3 regions of the Duganella sp. GW821-FHT07F09 genome follow, and region 3 is predicted to be linked to each of the others. Evidence: riboswitches for the same ligand, from Rfam matches in the RefSeq annotation. Region 3 holds a riboswitch; each other region holds the start of a gene.
What was found. Region 3 has a riboswitch for cobalamin ahead of AC07P1_RS33180 (TonB-dependent receptor domain-containing protein). Riboswitches for the same ligand answer to the same signal wherever they lie in the genome.

Region 1: another riboswitch for cobalamin. It lies ahead of AC07P1_RS10165 (CbtB domain-containing protein); the one in region 3 lies ahead of AC07P1_RS33180 (TonB-dependent receptor domain-containing protein).
Region 2: another riboswitch for cobalamin. It lies ahead of AC07P1_RS02755 (MotA/TolQ/ExbB proton channel family protein); the one in region 3 lies ahead of AC07P1_RS33180 (TonB-dependent receptor domain-containing protein).

Annotation. Positions count from the first base shown of each region.
Region 1 covers NZ_JBWKQJ010000003.1:373,454-379,789, forward strand. Annotated here, with positions in the region: gene AC07P1_RS10155 (cache domain-containing protein) at 1-88, opposite strand, end outside; gene AC07P1_RS10160 (GNAT family N-acetyltransferase) at 307-828, shown strand; cobalamin riboswitch at 905-1,134, shown strand; gene AC07P1_RS10165 (CbtB domain-containing protein) at 1,294-1,497, shown strand; gene AC07P1_RS10170 (CbtA family protein) at 1,527-2,255, shown strand; gene AC07P1_RS10175 ((2Fe-2S) ferredoxin domain-containing protein) at 2,252-2,590, shown strand; gene AC07P1_RS10180 (cobaltochelatase subunit CobN) at 2,583-6,336, shown strand, end outside.
Region 2 covers NZ_JBWKQJ010000001.1:589,174-595,509, forward strand. Annotated here, with positions in the region: gene AC07P1_RS02745 (cobaltochelatase subunit CobN) at 1-2,057, opposite strand, end outside; gene AC07P1_RS02750 (DUF2149 domain-containing protein) at 2,044-2,385, opposite strand; gene AC07P1_RS02755 (MotA/TolQ/ExbB proton channel family protein) at 2,387-2,983, opposite strand; cobalamin riboswitch at 3,049-3,267, opposite strand; gene cueR (Cu(I)-responsive transcriptional regulator) at 3,310-3,702, opposite strand; gene AC07P1_RS02765 (heavy metal translocating P-type ATPase) at 3,699-5,942, opposite strand; gene AC07P1_RS02770 (sensor histidine kinase) at 6,109-6,336, shown strand, end outside.
Region 3 covers NZ_JBWKQJ010000028.1:2,983-9,318, reverse strand. Annotated here, with positions in the region: gene cobO (cob(I)yrinic acid a,c-diamide adenosyltransferase) at 1-236, opposite strand, end outside; gene AC07P1_RS33190 (ABC transporter ATP-binding protein) at 233-1,006, opposite strand; gene AC07P1_RS33185 (FecCD family ABC transporter permease) at 1,008-2,030, opposite strand; gene AC07P1_RS33180 (TonB-dependent receptor domain-containing protein) at 2,236-4,122, opposite strand; cobalamin riboswitch at 4,210-4,428, opposite strand; gene AC07P1_RS33175 (DUF6445 family protein) at 4,544-5,302, shown strand; gene AC07P1_RS33170 (histidine phosphatase family protein) at 5,317-5,859, opposite strand; gene AC07P1_RS33165 (adenosylcobinamide-GDP ribazoletransferase) at 5,863-6,336, opposite strand, start outside.

The DNA of each region.
Region 1 (6,336 bases), on a different contig from region 3:
TTACCACCATCAGCGACGCTGGGACGACGCAGGCCACCACCAGCCAGATTAGTCTCGTTCGAATGGAGGGCGCGTGAGCTCGTTTCATGATTAATCCTACCTCGCTATATTTATTCTTGATGAGGCGCGATACCCCTTTTTTCGTAATATTACAACAAGGAAAGTGCATCCGTAACCCAGTCTATCCCTTTGTTTTTATTTTCTGTACGAAAATGTTTGGGTGGCCGATATGGTCGTGTGATGACTTGAGATTTATCGTCTATCATGTTGACGAGTCTCAATCAAAATCCATATTTCGGAGCCCCAATGCAACTCATCAGCTGTACGGAAGAACGCCACGCCGCAGCCATCCTCGCCATCTTCAACGACGCGATCGCCAACTCGACCGCGCTGTACGAGTATCATCCGCGCACGATGGAAACGATGAGGAACTGGTTCGCGGCCAAGCGCGCGGGCGGCTATCCGGTCATCGGGCTGGAGGACGGGGCGGGCGAGTTGCTGGGATTCGCCAGCTACGGCGCGTTTCGCGGCTTTCCGGCCAATAAATACTCGGTCGAGCACTCGATCTATGTGCGTGGCGACCAGCGCGGCAAGGGGCTGGGACGCACTTTGCTAAGCGCCATCATCGACGCCGCGCGGCAGGCCGACCTGCACATCCTGGTCGGCGGCATCGACGCGGCCAACGCGGCCAGCATCGCCTTGCACGAGCAGTTGGGATTCGTGCACGCGGGCACTATTCGTCATGCCGCCTTCAAGTTCGAGCGCTGGCTGGATCTGGCGTTTTACCAGCTCATGCTCGCCACGCCGGCGCATCCGGTGGACGGCTGACACCAGGACGACTCGACACCGACCCGCGCACGATGGCATGATCGTCTTGCAATTCCGCAGGCGCAGACCTATACTGCGCCGGTAGTCAGCTTCTGGTATCTGCAAATGATCGTTTGCAGATTTAAATGGGAAGCCGGTGCGTCGTTCCGCTGGAACGGCAATGCCGGCGCTGCCCCCGCAACGGTAAGCGAGGTTAAGGATTTGTACGATGCCACTGTGCGATTGCATGGGAAGGCGCAAATCCAGGTGTGTCCGGATGGACGCCCACTCGCCAGCCCGGAAACCAGCCAGTAGCGGTAAACACGTTTGTATTGCGGAGGGCGATACGGGTGGAGAACTGCCAAGGCTCGATCCGCGCATCTTCGTTCCGGTCCTCCCTGGCGCCGCATTCGTCTCTCCCCTGGTCCATCTTCCGATACGAGCTTTTCGACCCCGTGGTCGTCGCTGCTTTTCGGAGAAACCAATATGTCCATCAACACTATCCACGCCGGCCAGGCCCATGCCCCCGTGCATGCCCGTCCCGTCGCACTGAAAGACAAGCTGATGGCGGCCTTGATGGCCGCGAGCCTGGGCGCGGTGCTGTTGTTCGGCGCGGGGTTCGCGTCGATGGAAGCGCTGCATAACGCCGCCCACGACAGCCGCCATTCGGCGGGCTTCCCGTGTCATTGAGCCGCGCAGGGGCCGGCGCGGGCGCCGGCATGTTCAATCGCATGGTGCGAACCGCTGCGGCGGCCGGCCTGCTGGCCGGTTTGCTGCTGACCGGCGTGCAGCACCTGCAGGTGACGCGCATCATCGCGCAGGCCGAGGTGCTGGAATCGGCGGGCGGGGCGGAGCCGGTGGCGCATATGCACGCCGACGGCGCGCGGCATGTGCACGACGTGTCGCAGGAAGTGTCGCACGAAGCCCCGCACGAACATGGTGGCTGGCAGCCGGAGGACGGCGTCGAGCGCACGCTGTACACCGCGCTGGCCGACGTCAGCATGGCCGTCGGTTATGGCCTGCTGCTGGCCGCCGCCATCGGGTTGCGCGGACGGCCGGTCGACTGGCGTTCCGGCCTGTTGTGGGGCGCCGCCGGTTACGCGGTGTTCTTTCTGGCGCCGTCGGTCGGATTGCCGCCGGAGCTGCCCGGCACCGCCGCCGCGCCGGTGGCCGTCCGCCAGGGCTGGTGGATCGCGACCGCGATGTCGACCGCCACCGCGTTGGCGATGCTGGCCTTCGGCCGTCATTGGGCGCTGAAGCTGGCGGCCGTCGCGTTGCTGGTGGTGCCGCATCTGGTCGGCGCGCCTCAGCCGCTGGTCCATGCCAGCGTCGCACCGGAACATTTGCAGCGTTCCTTTGTCTACGCCACGGCGCTCGCCAATGGCGTGTTCTGGCTGGTGCTGGGCGCGCTGACCGGCTTCTTCCACAAGCGCTTCGCCGATCGATGAGAACCCACCACCGTCACTTATTCATGTGCGTCGGTCCGCGTTGCGCTCCCGTCGAGGGACGCGCGCAGGCCGTGTTCGAGCGCATGGGCGAAATGATCGACGCCCATCCGGAGCTTGCCGTCAAGCGCACGCGCACCCATTGCATGGTGGCGTGCCGCTACGAGGGACCGGTGATGGTGGTCTATCCCGAAGGCGTGTGGTACCAGCGGGTGAACGAGGCCAATGCGGAACGCATCGTCAACGAGCACTTGATCGGCGGGCGCGAAGTCGGCGACCTGATATTCCATCGCCTTGGTGAAGGCGATACCTGCGCACCGGAACCCAAAGATGATTGAAACAGCAGCCGGCCCGGCGCACGTAGCACTGCTGACGCATGCGTCCAACGATCTGACGGTATTGCACCAGGCGCAGGCGCAGCTGCCTTCGGGCTTCGCTGGCGTGGCGGGAGTCAACCTGCAGTCGCTCGATGCCGATACCTCGATGGCGGCGTTGTTGGCGGGGGATTTGCGCGCGGCGCGGGTGATCATCGTGCGCGTGTTGGGCCGACTTGGCGGCGTTCCCGGATTTACGGAACTGGTGGATCACGCGCGCCGCCATGGCCGGCATTTGATCGTCGTCAGCGGAACCGGTGAGCCAGATCCCGAGCTGGCCGCTGTGTCGGCGGTATCGGCGGACGTGCTGCAGATGACATTGAAGTACTTCCAGGCCGGAGGCAGCGCCAATCTGGCGCAGCTGCTGCGCTATCTGTCCGACCACCTGCTGTTGACCGGCTTCGGTTTCGAGCCCGCGCATCCGCTGCCGGAACACGGCATTTATCATCCCGACCTGGCGCCCGGAGCCGGCCTGGCGGATTGGCTGGCGCTGCGCGATTCGGCGCGTCCAAGCGCGGGCATCGTGTTTTATCGCGCCCACTGGATGAGCGGGAACACGCGCTTCATCGACGCCATGCTGGCCGCGCTGGAAGCGCGCGGCATGAACGTGCTGCCGGTGTTTACGTCGTCGCTGCGCGCAGGCGCCGGCGATGGCGGCAGCTTGCCCAGCGCGCTGCGCTATCTCGCCGATGCGTCGGGAGTGCATATCGATGTGCTGATTAATACCACCTCGTTCGCGATGGGCGAGATCACGCCGGGCGGCCCGACGCCGGCTGGATGGTCGGTCGGCGTGCTGGAGGCGCTCGACGTTCCGGTGCTGCAGGCCATCGCCAGCGGCATGACCCTGGAACAATGGAGCCAGTCGGCGCGCGGCCTCAACCCGCTCGATACGGCGATGAACGTGGTGCTGCCGGAATTCGACGGCCGCATCATCACGGTGCCGCTATCGTTCAAGGCGCGCGCGGCCGGCTTGCCGAACGAGGCGGTCGAGTACGACCCGCTGCCGGACCGGGTGGCACGCATCGCCGGCATCGCCTCACGTTTCGCGCGTCTTAAGCGCTTGCCCAACGCCGAGAAACGCGTGGCTTTCATGTTCACCAATTCGAGCAGCAAGGCTTCGCAGATCGGCAACGCGGTCGGGTTGGATGCGCCGGCGTCGCTGATTCGCATCCTGGAAGCGATGCGGGCCGACGGCTACGATGCGGGTCAACCCACGGGTGACGGCACGGCGTTGATTCATGACCTGATAGCGCGCTGTTCCTACGACAATATCTATGTGACCGCCGAGCAGTTGCGGCATGCCGCCGGCCGGGTGCCGGCGGCGCTGTATGCGCAATGGTTCGCGGAGCTACCGGAGTCGTTGCGGGACAAGATGACCGCGCAGTGGGGAGAGGCCCCTGGCGAAGCCTATGTCCATGATGGCCATCTGTCGTTGGCGGGAATCGAGATGGGCAATGTCTTCGTGGCCTTGCAGCCGCCGCGCGGCTATGGCATGGACCCGGATGCGATCTATCATCAGCCGGACCTGCCGCCGACGCATCACTACTACGCGCTGTATCGCTGGCTGCGGAACGAGTGGCGCGCCGACGCCATCGTCCACGTCGGCAAGCATGGCACGATGGAGTGGTTGCCGGGGAAGGGTGTCGGCTTGTCCCAGGAGTGCTTCCCCGATGCGTTGCTGGGCGACGTGCCGCTGTTTTATCCGTTCATCATCAACGATCCGGGCGAGGGCTCGCAGGCGAAGCGGCGCGGCCACGCGGTCGTCGTCGATCACCTGACGCCGCCGATGACCACCGCCGACACATACGGCGCGCTGGCCCAACTGACGCAACTGGTCGACGAATACTATCAGGTCGAGGTGCTGGACCCCGCCAAGCTGCCGTTGTTGCAGCAGCAGATCTGGGAGCTGGTCAAGCAGACCAATCTGAATTCCGATTTGCAGATGCGGCTACTGCATCATGACCATGACCACGGCCATGGCCATGCGCACCACCATCATGATCACGACCACCATCACGACCATGATCATGACCACGATCATGGCGGCGGTCCACCGGCGGCGCTGGCGGCGATGGGCGGCTCCGATGTGGCCCACCTGATCGAGGACCTTGACGGTTATCTATGCGAACTGGGTTCGGCGCAGATACGCGACGGCCTGCATATACTGGGCCGCTGCCCCGACGACGAACAGATGCCGGACATGCTGGTGTCGCTTACGCGGTTGCCGAACCTCGACATCCCCGGTCTGCAATCCGAGGTGGCGCGGTTGTTCGGGCTGACCATGGAAATGCTGCTGGACCAGCAGGCGCGCCGTTTGAATGTCGTGCCGGCGCTGGCGCGGCTGGCCGGCCGCGCCGTCGTTTCGCGTGCCAATGCGCTGGACGCTGTGGATGTCTTGTGCCTGCGTCTGTACGAAGAACTGGGCGTCCGGCGCTACGATCCGGCGCATATCGATGCGGCAATCGACAGGGTGTTCGGTGCCCTCGATACGGCGGCCGCCACGACGCCTTTGCTGCAGCCTGCCTTGCGTGCCAAAGCCAATGTCCTGTCGCAGATGGGGAAGCCGCGCGCCAAACCGGCGGAGCCGCGCCAGCCGCCGCCTTCAACCGCCGTCGCAAGCGGTCCTGCGCGCTTCGATGCCATTCGCCGCATCCTTGGTTTTGCCTGCCGCGAGCTTGTGCCGAACCTGGTCCGCGCGACGGACGAAATCGATAATTTGTTGAATGGGCTGTCGGGCCGCTACGTGCCGGCCGGCCCCAGCGGGTCGCCGACGCGCGGCATGGCGCAGATTCTGCCGACCGGCCGCAATTTCTATTCGGTCGATCCGCGCAGTGTACCGTCGCAGTCGGCGTGGCGTGTCGGCCAGCAGCTCGCGCGCGAAGTGCTGGAACGGTATCAGCGCGAGAGCGGCGATTATCCGGAGAGCGTCGCCATCAGCATCTGGGGCACCAGCGCGATGCGCACCCACGGCGACGATGTCGCGCAAATCCTGGCACTGCTGGGCGTGCGGCCGGTATGGCGCGCGGAGAGCCGCCAGGTCAGCGGCGTGGAGATCATTCCGCTGGAAGAGCTGAAACGCCCGCGTATCGACGTCACCACCCGCATCAGCGGCTTTTTCCGCGACGCCTTCCCGCAATTGATCGACCTGATCGACGACGCCGTCAACCAGGTCATCGCGCTGGACGAACCGCCCACGCACAACTTCGTGCGCAAGCACTATCTGGCCGAGCTGGCGGACTGGCTTGGGCAGGGTGTCGATCAGGATGAAGCCGCGCGTCGCGCCGGGTATCGCATCTTCGGCGCCAAACCGGGCGCCTATGGCGCCGGCGTGCTGCCGTTGATCCAGCACCGCAACTGGGAGGCGGATGCCGATTTCGCCGAAGCCTATGTCAACTGGGGCGGCTACGCCTACGCGCGCGGCATGCAGGGCGCCGACCAGCGCGACGCCTTTCGCATGCGCCTGAGCGGCGTGCAGATCGCGCTGCACAACCAGGACAACCGCGAACACGATATTTTCGACAGCGACGATTACCTGCAATTCCATGGCGGGATGATCGCCACCATCCGCGCTCTGAGCGGCCAGCAGCCGCGCCACTATTTCGGCGACAGCCACGATCCATCGCGCGCACAGGTGCGGGACTTGAAGGAGGAAACGCTGCGCGTATTCCGTTCCCGCGTGGTCAATCCAAAATGGCTCGCCAGCATACAGA
Region 2 (6,336 bases), on a different contig from region 3:
TCGGTTTTGAGCTCGGTCTTTTTCATGTCCTTCAACACGCCGCTTTTGGCCGCCATGCGGTTCAGCGCCAGCAAATGGCTGCGCGCCAGCAGCGGGCTTTTTTGCTCGGCCACGCGGTGGTCGTTGAGCAGCGCGCCTAGCTCGCGCAGGTCGGGATTGAGCCCGGCGATATCGAACGGTGGCGTCATGTGGTCGATGATGGTGGCCATGCCGCGCCGCTTGGCCTGTATGCCCTCGCCCACGTCGTCCATGACGTAAGGATAAATATTCGGCATGGCGCCGATCAGGGCCTCGGTCGGATCGTCCTCTGACAGGCCGGCCTCTTTACCGGTCAGCCATTCCTGCGTGCCGTGGGTACCGATGTGCATCACCGCGTTGGCCTGGAAGCCCTTCTGCAGCCAAAGGTAAAAGGCGATGTACTCATGGCTGGGCGGCATGCTCACTTCATTATGCAGTTTCTCGAGATTCTGCTCCCACGCGCGGCCGGGCTGCGGCGCCATCAGCACATTGCCGAAGCGGCGCGCCGGATAGACGAAGAACGGCTGCCCCGTGGCGTCGCGCCACAGCACCGGTGCGCTTTCCGGCTTGCCCCATGACGCCAGGATGGCATCGCGCAGCGTCCGCGGCAGTTTGGCGAACCACGCCTGATAGTCGGCCAGCGGCACCAGCAGCGCCTGGCCGCTTTCGGCCAGATGCTTCAGGCCAGTCATGTAGTCGCCCTTGGATTTGCCGGGGTAATTCCCCCACTGCTGGATCTCGCCTTGCAGCTCGGCCTCGCCGGCCGGCAGCGCGTCACCCGTCCGATAGCCGTCGCGTTTCAGGCGCTGGACGATCTGCCACAAACTCTCCGGCAGCACGTTCAGATACGCGGCGCCGATGGTCTCGGAGCCGTGCGGGTAGTTAAAGTAGATCATGGCGATGCGCTTGTCGCCGTTGGCCTTCTGGCGCAAGGCCAGCCAGGCGGCCACGCGCTCGTTGAGCCGCTCGATGCGCTCGGGGATCGGTGTCTCCTCGACATAGGCCAGACCGGTCTGCGCATCGCTGATGCGTTCACGGCTGGCGACCACCGTCGGCTGTATCAGTCCGGCCATCTCGGCGCCGGCCAACTGCCAGGTGCGCTCGATGATATCGAGGCCGATCTTCGATTCGCGCCATTGCGCCGCCGTGTGCTGGCTTAGCGTGATGGCGTTGATCGCCGGGACGCCGATCTTGTCGAGCAGCGCGCCCGTATTGGCGGTGCCGCCGACCTTCATGCCCAGCGCGACGATCAGGTCGACGCGGCTCTTGCCGTTTTCATCGAGCAGGAAGCGCAGCGGCACGTCGTACGGATAGCCGAACACCGGCAGCACGTTGTAGCCGCCCGCCTCAAGCCGCGCGACGATGGCCGCCAGCGGCAGGGTTTGCCCCGCCACCAGGCTGGCGCGGTAGAACGGCACGGCGATCCACGGCGCGCCGTTCTTGTAGTTGGCATAGCCCTGCAAATAATGCTCGTAGCTGCTGTAGGTGCGGTTGGCGGCGACGTCGTACAGGCCGACATCCGGCATCGCGTGCACCGGCGCCACCTCCAGTTTCGAACCGAAATGCTGGCGCAGGATGTGGCGCAGCAGGTTGCCCATGTTCTCGATGCCGCCCTCGCTGTGATACTGCTGGATGGTCTTGTCGTCCTGGACACCCATCTCGCGGATGCTGTCGTCGATGGCGCCGCCGACAGCGAACACGGGATGCCGCGACTTACTCAGCGCCTGCAGTTCGTCCTTGAGTCCCGCCATCGCCAGCCTGCCCTTGGCGTTGACGACCGCCACATCGGCGCTGGCCAAGGCATTGCGGTCGGCCTGCGTCATGCCGTTGTTGGGGATGATGCGGATGACGACATTGAGCGCCTTCAGCTCCGCCTGCAAACCGCGCACCGCCAGCACCGCCGGCCGCGACTCGACATCACCGAGCATCAGCGCCAGGGTACGCGGCGCCTGCGCCGAATGTACATAACCGACGATGAAGAAGGAAATCAGCAGCAGTGAAACAACTTCCAGTATTCCAAAACGCTTATTCCGGAACATATACGACCTTCCCGTCCGGCAGTTGGTAGGCGGTGCCCAGGCGCTTGCCGGATCCGGACAATGGCTTGTCGCTGACGCGGCTTACCGTGATCTCGGCGCCCTTCTTGGTCAGCACTTCAACCCGGCCGTCCGCACTCTTTTTGGCGATGGTGACTTCCGAATTCGGGTCCAGCAGGTCCATCATGTTCCAGGCGGAGAACAGCGCCAGCATCATGGCGACGATGAAGACGATGCTGGCGTCGAACAGATTTGCGACGCCGGCCAGCGGGTCCTCGGTGTGCTCGCCGATGCGGCTGTAACGGTGGCGGTTCATAAATCGCATGGCCATGTCAGGCCTCCACGCGCATCAGGTGCGGCTTGTGTCCGTGCGTCGCCAGCATGGTTTCGGCGGCGTAGGCGATGTCGGTCAGGTCGCTGCGCAGCCAGTGCTCGCGCACCAGGCTCAGGACATAGGCGCACACGCTGCACGCCAGGCCGACCACGGTGGCGGTGAAGGCGGTGGTCATCGATTCGGCCATCTTCGGCAAATTGCCCTGCGCCAGGCCGGCCAGCGAGATACCCATCGGGATCAAGGTGCCCATCAGACCGAGCGCCGGGCCGACCCGCACCACGAAGCGCACGCCGTCCAGGCGGCGCACGCCGGCGGCATCGGCGCGCTGCACCACGCGCTCGAGGCGCGCGTCGAGTCCCGGCTCGCCCTCCTGCGCCGTCAGCACGGCCGCCATGTCGTGGCGGGCGGTGGCCACCAGCATGCGCACGCCGCGCCGGCGCTCGAGCCATTCGGCGCCGAAGGTGCCGAAGCACACCAGCATATACAAGGTCAGCGCCGCGATCCCCAGCAGCACGGGCAGATACAGCACGTTGGAAATGGAGTACAGCAGCGTCTCGATCGAGCGGATGGCCGCGTCGGCAGGCAGGTTAGGCATTGAATGATCCAGCGACAGAAGCAAGCCACTCACCTCCCCGTGAGCGGATTGAAAGGAAGCGCCTGGGCGCTTCCACCTCTTTGGCCGGTATCCGGGCTCGCAAGCAAATCCACCTGACCTTCCCATGCAAAAGCACAGTGGCATAGCGAGGCGGATAGTCGTCTGGGACGACGCTTGTTTACCGTTGCGGGGGCAGCACATGTTGGCTGGCTGGGCCAGCGCCATGTTTCCCGTTTAACTGCGCATCCAGACGGACGCGCGGGCACCAAAACCTGGCGATTATACGTGGTTCCGGCGCGCCCGGACAGATACGCCGGGTCTCCGGGCTACCTGGGACCCGCGAGGCTTTGGAGAATGGGACAATCCGGCCTGTCGTTGCCCTTGCAGCAGCGCGCCAGCGTTTGCAGCGTGTCGCGCATTTCGGTCAGCTCGTCGATGCGCTGGTTCAGCTCTGCGACGTGGCCGAGGGCGATTCTTTTCACGTCGGCGCTGGCGCGCTCCTTGTTCTGCCACAGCGACAGCAGGTCGCGGATTTGGTCCAGGGAGAAGCCCAGCGTGCGCGCACGCTTGACGAAGCGCAGCGCGTGCAGGTCGTTCTCGCTATAGATGCGGTAACCCGATTCACTGCGCCGCCCAGGTGGAATCAGCGCGATGCTCTCGTAGTAACGGATCATCTTGGCCGAGACGCCGGAGGCGCTGGCCGCTTGTCCGATGTTCATATCTTCGCTCCTTCACTTACAGGTTGCGCGTCAGGCTTCCAGCGGCGCAGCAGCAGCGCGTTGCCGATCACGCTGACGGAGCTGAGCGCCATCGCGGCGCCGGCGACCATGGGGTTGAGCAGGCCGAAGGCGGCCAGCGGAATGCCGACCAGGTTATAGATAAACGCCCAGAATAGATTCTGGCGAATCTTGCTGTAGCTGCGGCGCGAGATCGAGATGGCCGCGGCCACCAGCGCCGGGTCGCCGCGCATCAGCGTAATGCCGGCGGCATGCATGGCGACATCCGTGCCGCTGGACATGGCGATGCCGACATCGGCGGCGGCCAGCGCCGGCGCGTCGTTGATGCCGTCGCCGACCATCGCGATGCATCTGTCCTGCCGCTTCATGGCACCGATGGCGGCGGCTTTGTCGGCCGGCAGCATGTTGGCGACCACCCTGCGGATGCCGAGTGACGCGCCGACATGATCGGCGCTGCCCTGGTTGTCCCCGGTCAGCAGCACGGTCTCGATATTCAGCGCGTGCAGCGCTTCCACGGCGGCACGTGCGTTCGGCTTGACACGGTCGCCGAAGGCCAGCAGGCCGAGTAAGCGCACCGGTTGCGGCGACTGCGTGGCAAGCCACGAGACGGTCAGGCCTTGCCGTTCCAGTTCGGCGGCGCGCGCCGCCAGCGCGGTGAGCTCGACGCCCTGCTCCTGCATCAAACGCGTGCTGCCGAGGATCAGCCGCATGCCGTCGACCGTCGCGGCGACGCCGCGTCCGGGCAAGGCGGCGATGTCGGCGGCGACGGCCGGGACGAAAAGCGCGCCGGCAGCACCATCCCCGGCGGCTTGCAGCACCGCGCGGGCCAGCGCATGCTCGCTGCCCCGCTGTACCGCCGCAGCCAGTTGCAGCAGATGCGCCTTGTCGATGGCGCCGGGCGCCGGCTCGCACACCGCCAGCGACGGTTTACCTTCGGTCAGCGTGCCGGTTTTATCGAAGGCCACGGTGGTGATGCGATGCGCCAGCTCCAGCGCCTGCACATCCTTGATCAGGATGCCGTGACGCGCGGCCACGCCGGTGCCGGCCATGATGGCGGCCGGCGTTGCCAATCCCAGCGCGCACGGACAGGCGATCACCAGCACCGCCACCGCGTTGATGATGGCGGTCTCGCCGTCGCCGGACGCGAGCCACCAGCCCACTAAAGTCAGCAGCGCCAATACCAGCACCACCGGCACGAACACCGCGCTGACGCGGTCCACCAGATGCTGCACCGGCGCCTTGGCGGCCTGCGCGTCCTCCACCAGGCGGATGATGCGCGCCAGCGTGCTCTCGGCGCCGACCGCCGTCACGCGCACCAGCAGCATGCCTTCGCCATTGATCGCGCCACCGGTCACGCGGTCGCCGGCATGACGCGCCACGGGCAGGCTTTCGCCGGTGATCAGCGCTTCGTCCACGTGGCTGGCGCCTTCGGACACCACGCCGTCGACGGCGATGCGCTCGCCCGGCCGCACCACCACCATCTCGCCGGGCAGCACCTGCGCGATCGGAACCTCGACATCCTGGTCGCCGCGACGCACGCGCGCCGACTCCGGCCGCAGCACCTGCAGCGCGCGGATCGCGGACGTGGTCTGCCGCTTCGCGCGCGCCTCCAGCCATTTACCCAGCAATACCAGGGTGATGACCACGGCGGAGGCCTCGAAATAAAGATGCGGCATGGCCGAGGTGGCGGTCAGCAGTTGGTAGACGCTCAAGCCATAGGCGGCGCTGGTGCCGATCGCGACCAGCAAATCCATATTGCCGCTGCGGGCGCGCGCGGCCAGCCAGCCGGCCCGGTAGAAGCGCGCGCCGAGCCAGAACTGCACCGGGGTCGCCAGCAAAAATTGAATACGGCCCTCGAGCATCCAATGGACGCCGCCCAGTTCTAGCAGCATCGGCAATATCAACGGCAGCGACAGCAGCGCCGCCAGCAGTACCGCATAGCCGCTGGCGCCGGGGGCGACCACCGCCGGGGTGGCGGGAGCGAAAGGCGCCGGCGCGGGCTTGGCCTGGTAGCCGGCCTTGTCGATCGCCTGCTGCAGCACACCGAAATCGATCGGCAGCGCCGACTCGACGCGCGCCATTTCGGTGGCCAGGTTGACGCTGACCTGCTTGACGCCATCGACGGCGGCGAGCACACGTTCCACGCGTCCGACGCAGGACGCGCAGCTCATGCCCTCGATCTTGATCGATTGCGAGACGGTTTTTTCAGCGGTTGAGTTCATGATGGTCATTCAAATAGCAGGTGATGGCGTTAGCTTCAAGTATCCCATGATTGGAAGGTCAAGCACTTTTCGCGACGATTGTCTGGTGCCGCACAGAAACTACCGGGATTGTCGCTACAATTGCGATATCAACCTGACACGAAAGGTCAATGTGGCGCTGGGCGGAATGTTAAAACGCGATCTGCTGTGGCTTTGGACGGCCATCGCGGCCATGGTCCTGCTGCTGGTCTGGCTGCTGCTGCAACTGGGCCGCCAGGGCGCCGACTGGCAGATCTCGTCGGCCCGCTCGCGCGCCGCGGTGCTGTGCCAGATCATGCGCGCCGGCGGCGAGCGGATCGACGTCGGTGCCGACGGCGACACCGCGACGGCGCGCGCCATCGTCGACATGGCCCTG
Region 3 (6,336 bases):
TTGATGAACTGCACCACGCCGACCTTCATGCCGTGGCCCAGGGCGCGGATCACCATGCCGAAGCCGCTCGAGCTCTTGCCCTTGCCATTGCCGGTGTTGACGATGATGATGCCGATCTGCTTGTCGGCTGCGGCGATCTGCGCGTCGATGATCGCCTTCTTGCGCTCCATGCGCACGCGATGGCGCTCGTTGAGCGCCGCTGTTTCGGCGGTGATATCTGTATTCTGGTCGGTCATTCGTGGTCCTCGGTGGGAATGAAGATGCTGCGTGTTCCGTGCTGGATGATGTCGATCGGGTGGCCCAGGTAGTCGCTCAGGAGATCGGCCCGCATCACGTCGGCGGTGGTGCCGGCCAGCCAGCGGCCGTCGCCCATCAGCAGCAGCGCGTGGGTGGAGACGCTGTGCGCCAGGGTCAGATCGTGGCCGATCATGATGGCGGTTTTTCCTTGTTCGCGGCACAGCTGCGACAGCAGCTTCATGACGCCGACCTGGTGCGCGAGATCGAGCGCGTTGGCCGGTTCGTCGAGCAGCAGCAATGGCGTGTCCTGCGCCAGCATGGCGGCGATGGCCACGCGCTGGCGTTCGCCGCCGGACAACGTGCGCACGTCGCGCGCGGCCAGTTCCGCCACCTCCATCGCTTCCAGAGACCTCATGGCGATGGCCTGGTCCTCGCCGCCCTCCCAATAGCGGTTGTCGTGGTACGGATGGCGCGCCGACAGCACCGTTTCGATCACGGTGTAGGCGAAGGCGTCGCTGCGGCTCTGCGCCAGGAAGGCGCGCTGCCGTGCCAGTTCGGCCAGCGGCCAGTCCTTCAGCGGCCGCCCGCCGATGGCCACGTGGCCGCCGTCCGGCGGGCGCAGGCCGGCCAGGGTGCGCAGCAACGTGCTTTTGCCGGCGCCGTTGCGGCCGATGACGCTCCAGCATTCGCCGTCCTGGACAAGCCAGTTCAAGTCCGCGATCAGCTGGCGCTGGCCGATTTTCAGGGAGAGGTTGTGGGTGCTGATCATATTATTTACGCAGCCGGTGCAGCTGATACAGGAACACCGGCGCGCCGATCAAGGCCGTGACCACGCCGACCGGCAGTTGTTGCGGCGCGATGATGGTGCGGGCCAGCGTGTCGGCCAGCAGCAGGTAGCTGCCGCCGGCCAGCGCCGCCGTGGGTATCAGCAGGCGGTGGTCGGGACCGACGGCGAAGCGGCAGGCGTGCGGCACGATCAGGCCGACGAAGCCGATGCTGCCGGCGCTGGTCACGGCGCTGGCGGTCAGCAGGCCGGAGGTGAAAAACAGGCCCTTGCGCAAGGCGCCGACGCGGATGCCCAGCGTGGCGGCGGCTTCCGCGTGCAGCGCCATCACGTTCATGGCGCGCGCGTTGCGCAGCGCGAAGATCAGCGCCCCGGCCAGCACCACCCACGGCATCCAGCGCAGCGGGGCGCCGGACAGGTCGCCGATCATCCAGAACACCATCGTGCGCAGGCGGCTTTCCGGCGCGATCGACAGCATCAGCGTGACCAGCGCCATGCAGGCGGACGACAGGATCACGCCGGTCAGCAGCAGCAGGGCGGTGCCGCCTTCGGCCGCCGCGCCGCCGCGCAGGTCGCGCCGCGCCAGCATGTAGAGCATCATCGACACCACCACCGCGCCGGCGAAGGCCGCCGCATCGACCATCCACGCGGCGCACATGAACATCAGCGCGGCCAGCGCGCCGACCGAGGCCCCGGAGGAGATGCCCAGGACATAGGGGTCGGCCAGCGGGTTGCGCAACAGCGCCTGCATCATGACACCGGCCAGCGACAGCGCCGCGCCGGTGACGAAGGCGGTGATGGCGCGGCTCAGGCGCAGGTCGAGCAGGGTGGCCGACAAGGTGGTGGTCTGGCCGTGCAGCAGATCGTTGACGGCTGCGGGAATGTCGGAAAACGGAATCGCGACCGAGCCGGTCATGCCCGAGAAAACCAGGCTGGCAAACGCGAACAGGGCCAGGCCGGTCAGGGTGACGGCGGCGCGCTGCTGCAGATTGCGTGAGAAAGAATGCATGCACTACTTTCAGAGAGTGGGAAGCACCGGCAGATTACAGTATTACAAGCTTAAGCAAGACTTAGCGATGACACTGGAGACACGTAGCGCGGATTAGCGGGAACCGCGTAATCGGCCATCTTTGAGCCGTCGATGGCGCGGCGATGGCCGATTACGCTGCGCTAATCCGCCCTACGTGTCTCCACGGGTTTCAACCTGTCCGGGCCTATTTGTAACCGTAGCGGATACCCGCAAACACATTCGAGCCGGGCGTGGCGTAATTGCGCGCCAGGTCGTACCGTTTGTCGCCGATGTTGTTCCAGCGGACCAGCGCCGACCAGTCGCGCGAGAAGGCGTAGGTCGCGTACAGGTTCACCAGCCCGTAACCGCCCAGGCGATTGTTGTTGGCCGCGTCGTCATAGCGGTCGCCCGACACTTCCAGCTCCACGCCGGCCTTGAGGGCGCCGATGCCATAGTCGGCGGTCACGTTGCCGTGCTTTTTCGAGCGGCGCAGCAGACGCTTGCCGGTGGTTTCATCCTTTGGGTCCTGCAGATCGATGTTGGCGGCGAGGTTGATGCCGGCCAGCCTGGTGGCGGCCGATAGCGTGATCCCCTCCAGCATCGCGCGGTTGACGTTATAGGCGCAGCCGCTCGGATAACCGGTGCGGCCGAACGGGCACGGATTGATGTTGACCAGCATGTCCGTCAGGCGGTTGCGGTAGTAGCCGGCGCTCAGCGCGTTGACGCCGTCGTCGTAGCGCAGGCCCACTTCGGCGTTGCGTCCTTCCTCCGGCTTGTTGGCCGGATTGCCGTATTCCGGGAAGTACAACTCGTTGTAGGTCGGCGCGCGGAAGCTGGTGCCGTAGCTGGCGGTGGCGCGCAGCGCCCGCGTAATGTTGTAGCCGTAGCCCAGCGAGCCGGTATTCTGCGAGCCGTAGACGGTATTGTCGCGGCGGACGCTCGCGCTCAGAAGATTGGCGCCACGACGGGCGTTGTACGAGGCGGCGAACGAGTTGGTGTTGCGGTCGCGATTAATCAGCGCGGAGCCGTTGGTCCGCACTTCCTCCTTGCGGTGCTCGTACAGCAGTTGCAGCACGTCGGCGCCGATGCGCAGATCGTTCTGCCAGGTGATGAAACTTTGCTTGGTATTGATTCGCGCGTAACCGGCGGCGGTGGCGTTGGTGTAGTTTTCGCCTTTGTCTTTGGTCTCCGCGTATTGCAGCAGGCTGTCCCAGATTGGCAGCAGTTGCGCCTTGGCGTAGACGCTGGCGGTGTCGATGACATTCTTGCTGCGCACGTCGTAGGATCCGGCTCGCAGGGCGTCATATTGCGAATCGAGTTTGCTATGCAGGAAAAGCGCGCCGGCCTCGTAGCCCTTGGCCAGTTGCAGGCTGAATTGACCGGAGACGTTTTCCTTGTCGTAGCCGTCGTCGTCCGGATTGTACGAGGACAGGCCGGGACGGGCAGTCGAGAAACCGTCCGACTTTTCCTTGCCGGCGCTGACCGCGTAGCCGAAGCTGTGCTCACCGCCGGTCGCGCCCGAAACCGTCACATCGGCTTCGCGCGTGTTGTCGCTGCCGTAGCCGGCGAAGGCCGTCACCGCCGGCGCGCCCTGGCCCTTTTTGGTGAAGATCTGGATCACGCCGCCGATGGCGTCGGCGCCGTACAGGGAGCTCAGTGAACCGTAGACGATTTCGATATGGTCGATGGCGGTCAGCGGGATGGCGCTCCAGTTGGCGGCGCCGGTGGTGGACGAGCCGATACGCACGCCGTCGACCAGCACGATGCTCTGGTTGCTGTTGGCGCCACGGATGTAGACATTGGACGAGCTGCCCGCGCCGCCGTTGCGCGTTACTTCGATGCCGCGCTGGCGCTTGAGCAGGTCGACCACGGAGCCGGCGCCGGCTTCGGCGATTTGTTCGGCCTTGATGGTGACGGTGTCGCTGATGATGTCGGCCAGCGGTTGCGGCGTGCGGGTGGCGGTCACCACGACGGTGTCGGCGGGCGCCTCGTCGGCGTAGGCGCCGGTGTGCGAGAAAGCGGCGGCCATCGCCAGTGCCAGCGAGGTCAGTGCCGCCGGGCGGCAGGCCAGGCGGGAGATTGGAAAGGACATGATTTATTTTTCTGTTAGAAGCAACCGGCCTACTTCCCCGTGGGCCAGATTGAACAGAAGCGGAAAACCGGGAGATGGCCCGTTCGCCCACTTCCACCTGCTTTGGCCGGTATCCGGGCTGGCAAGTTAGACCATCTCACCTTCCCATGCGAAGCACAGTGGTTGTCAGAGCTGGTTTGTCGCGCGCCGCGCGACACTTGCTTACCGTTGCGGGGGCAGCACACGTGGGCCGCAGGGCGGCTTCGTGTTTCCCGTTTAACTGCGCATCCGGACGGACGCGCGGGCACCAAAGCCGGTCATTATACGGCTTTGATGTGTGACTTGATAAATAGTGAAAAATAATTGAGGGAATGGCGGGCGGTCTTTGTTATCATTTGCGCTATCTTGCCAGGTAGTTCACCTGCCGTCGTTGGAGCGCCCCATGTTAGACCTCCGTCTTGTCCCGTCATCCGCGCCTCCTGCTTTGCGTCCCATGGTCAATCCGCGTCCGGTCGTGAGGGTGGTTCCGCTGTTCGACGGCCATCAATGCGTCATCGTCGATAACTTCCTGGCCGAGCCGGAGACGATGGTGGAATATGCGGCGCTCCAGCGCGGAGAATTCCTCGACTCGGTCGGCAATTACTATCCCGGACCGGAGTTGCCGTTGACGGGACGCTTCGTCTCCAGCGTGCAGCAGGCGTTTCTACTGCATGCGCGCGCGCCGCTGAAGGCGCGCCGGGTGCTCGGCATCGCTTGCCGGCTGTCGCTGGCGACGCGGCATCCGGAGCAGGTGTTGCCGGGCCAGCGTATGCCGCACCGCGATTCCTATGATCTGGACCCGATGGAGGGTGTGGGTGCCATGGTGCTGTACCTGTTCCAGGATGAGCGTCTCGGCGGCACCAGCTTTTTCAAGCCGAAGGTGCCGCCGGCGGAAATCACCGCGCTGCTGCGCGAATTGAAGCGTATGGAGCAGGCGGGGGAGTCGCCGTTGCCCACAAAGCCGCCGACATTCGCCATCGCATCGGACGACCATTTCGAGAAGGTGCTGACCGTTGATCCCCGGTTCAACCGGGCGATTTTTTATAACGGCGAGTTGTTTCACTCGGGGCATCTCGCGGCACCCGAGTTGCTGGTCGATGATCCGGCTGTCGGCAGGCTGACGGTCAACGCCTTCTTCAAGCTGCGCATGGCCGCGACCTGAGTCGGGGGCGGCAATTACTCCAGAATCAGTGTGGCGCCGTAGGCGATATGGTGGGGAGACCGGGCGGCTTGCAGCGCCATCTCCTGCGGTGGCAGGCCCGCGTGGCAGGCGGACAGCAAACGCATGGCGCCCGCGTGGCAGATGACGATGGCCTCGCCGTCGTCGCCCAGCTGGCGCTGGAGGTCGGCGTGGAAGGCCGCGATGCGCGCGGCCATTCGCAGCACGCTTTCGCCGCCGCCGGGTTGGTAGTTGACCAGATCGGCGGCCCAGGCGTCGACGTCGGCGCGCGCAATGTCGTCCCAGGCTCGCATCTCCCAACCGCCGAAATGCATTTCGACCAGACGGGCATCGAAAATCGGAGTGGCCGACAGGCTGGCGGCGAGTCCTGCGCAGCGGCGCAATGGACTGGAATACACGGGCAAACCCGCCGGCAGTCGCGGCGCCAGCGCGGCGAGCGCGCGCGCCAGCTCCCCGGGCGCGACTTCCAAATCGGTGCTGCCGTAGCAGACGCCCGCCGCGACCACCGGTTGGGGATGACGGACCAATATCAGTCGCATGGTTTAGAAAAACTGAGACTGCGCGCTGGTGTGCAGCCCGGCGAGCACGCACAGGTAGAAGATCGCTTCGGTCACTTGCTGTACCGCGCCCAGGCAATCGCCGGTGTAGCCGCCGATGCGCCGCAAGAATTTACGCGCCAGCCAGACGGTCGCCACCAGCGCCAGGGCGAAGCCGCTGATCAGCATTGTCCACGACAGCCAGCCCAGATGGATAAGTATCAGCGCCGGCAGCAAGGCGGTGACGGCGGCGATGAAGAATTCCATGCTGCGCATCTTCTGCGCCAGCGGCTTGGCCTTGCCTTCGGCGCGCGCGTAGTCCAGCCGCCAGATCAGCGAAACCGCCATCAGCCGCGACATCGGGTGTGCCACCAGCAGGGCCGCCAGCACCCCGAATGGCGGTATATGGGTCAAGATCGCGCACTTCAGCAGCAGCAGGCAAAAGATGCCGATCGCACCGTAGGCGCCGATGCGCGAATC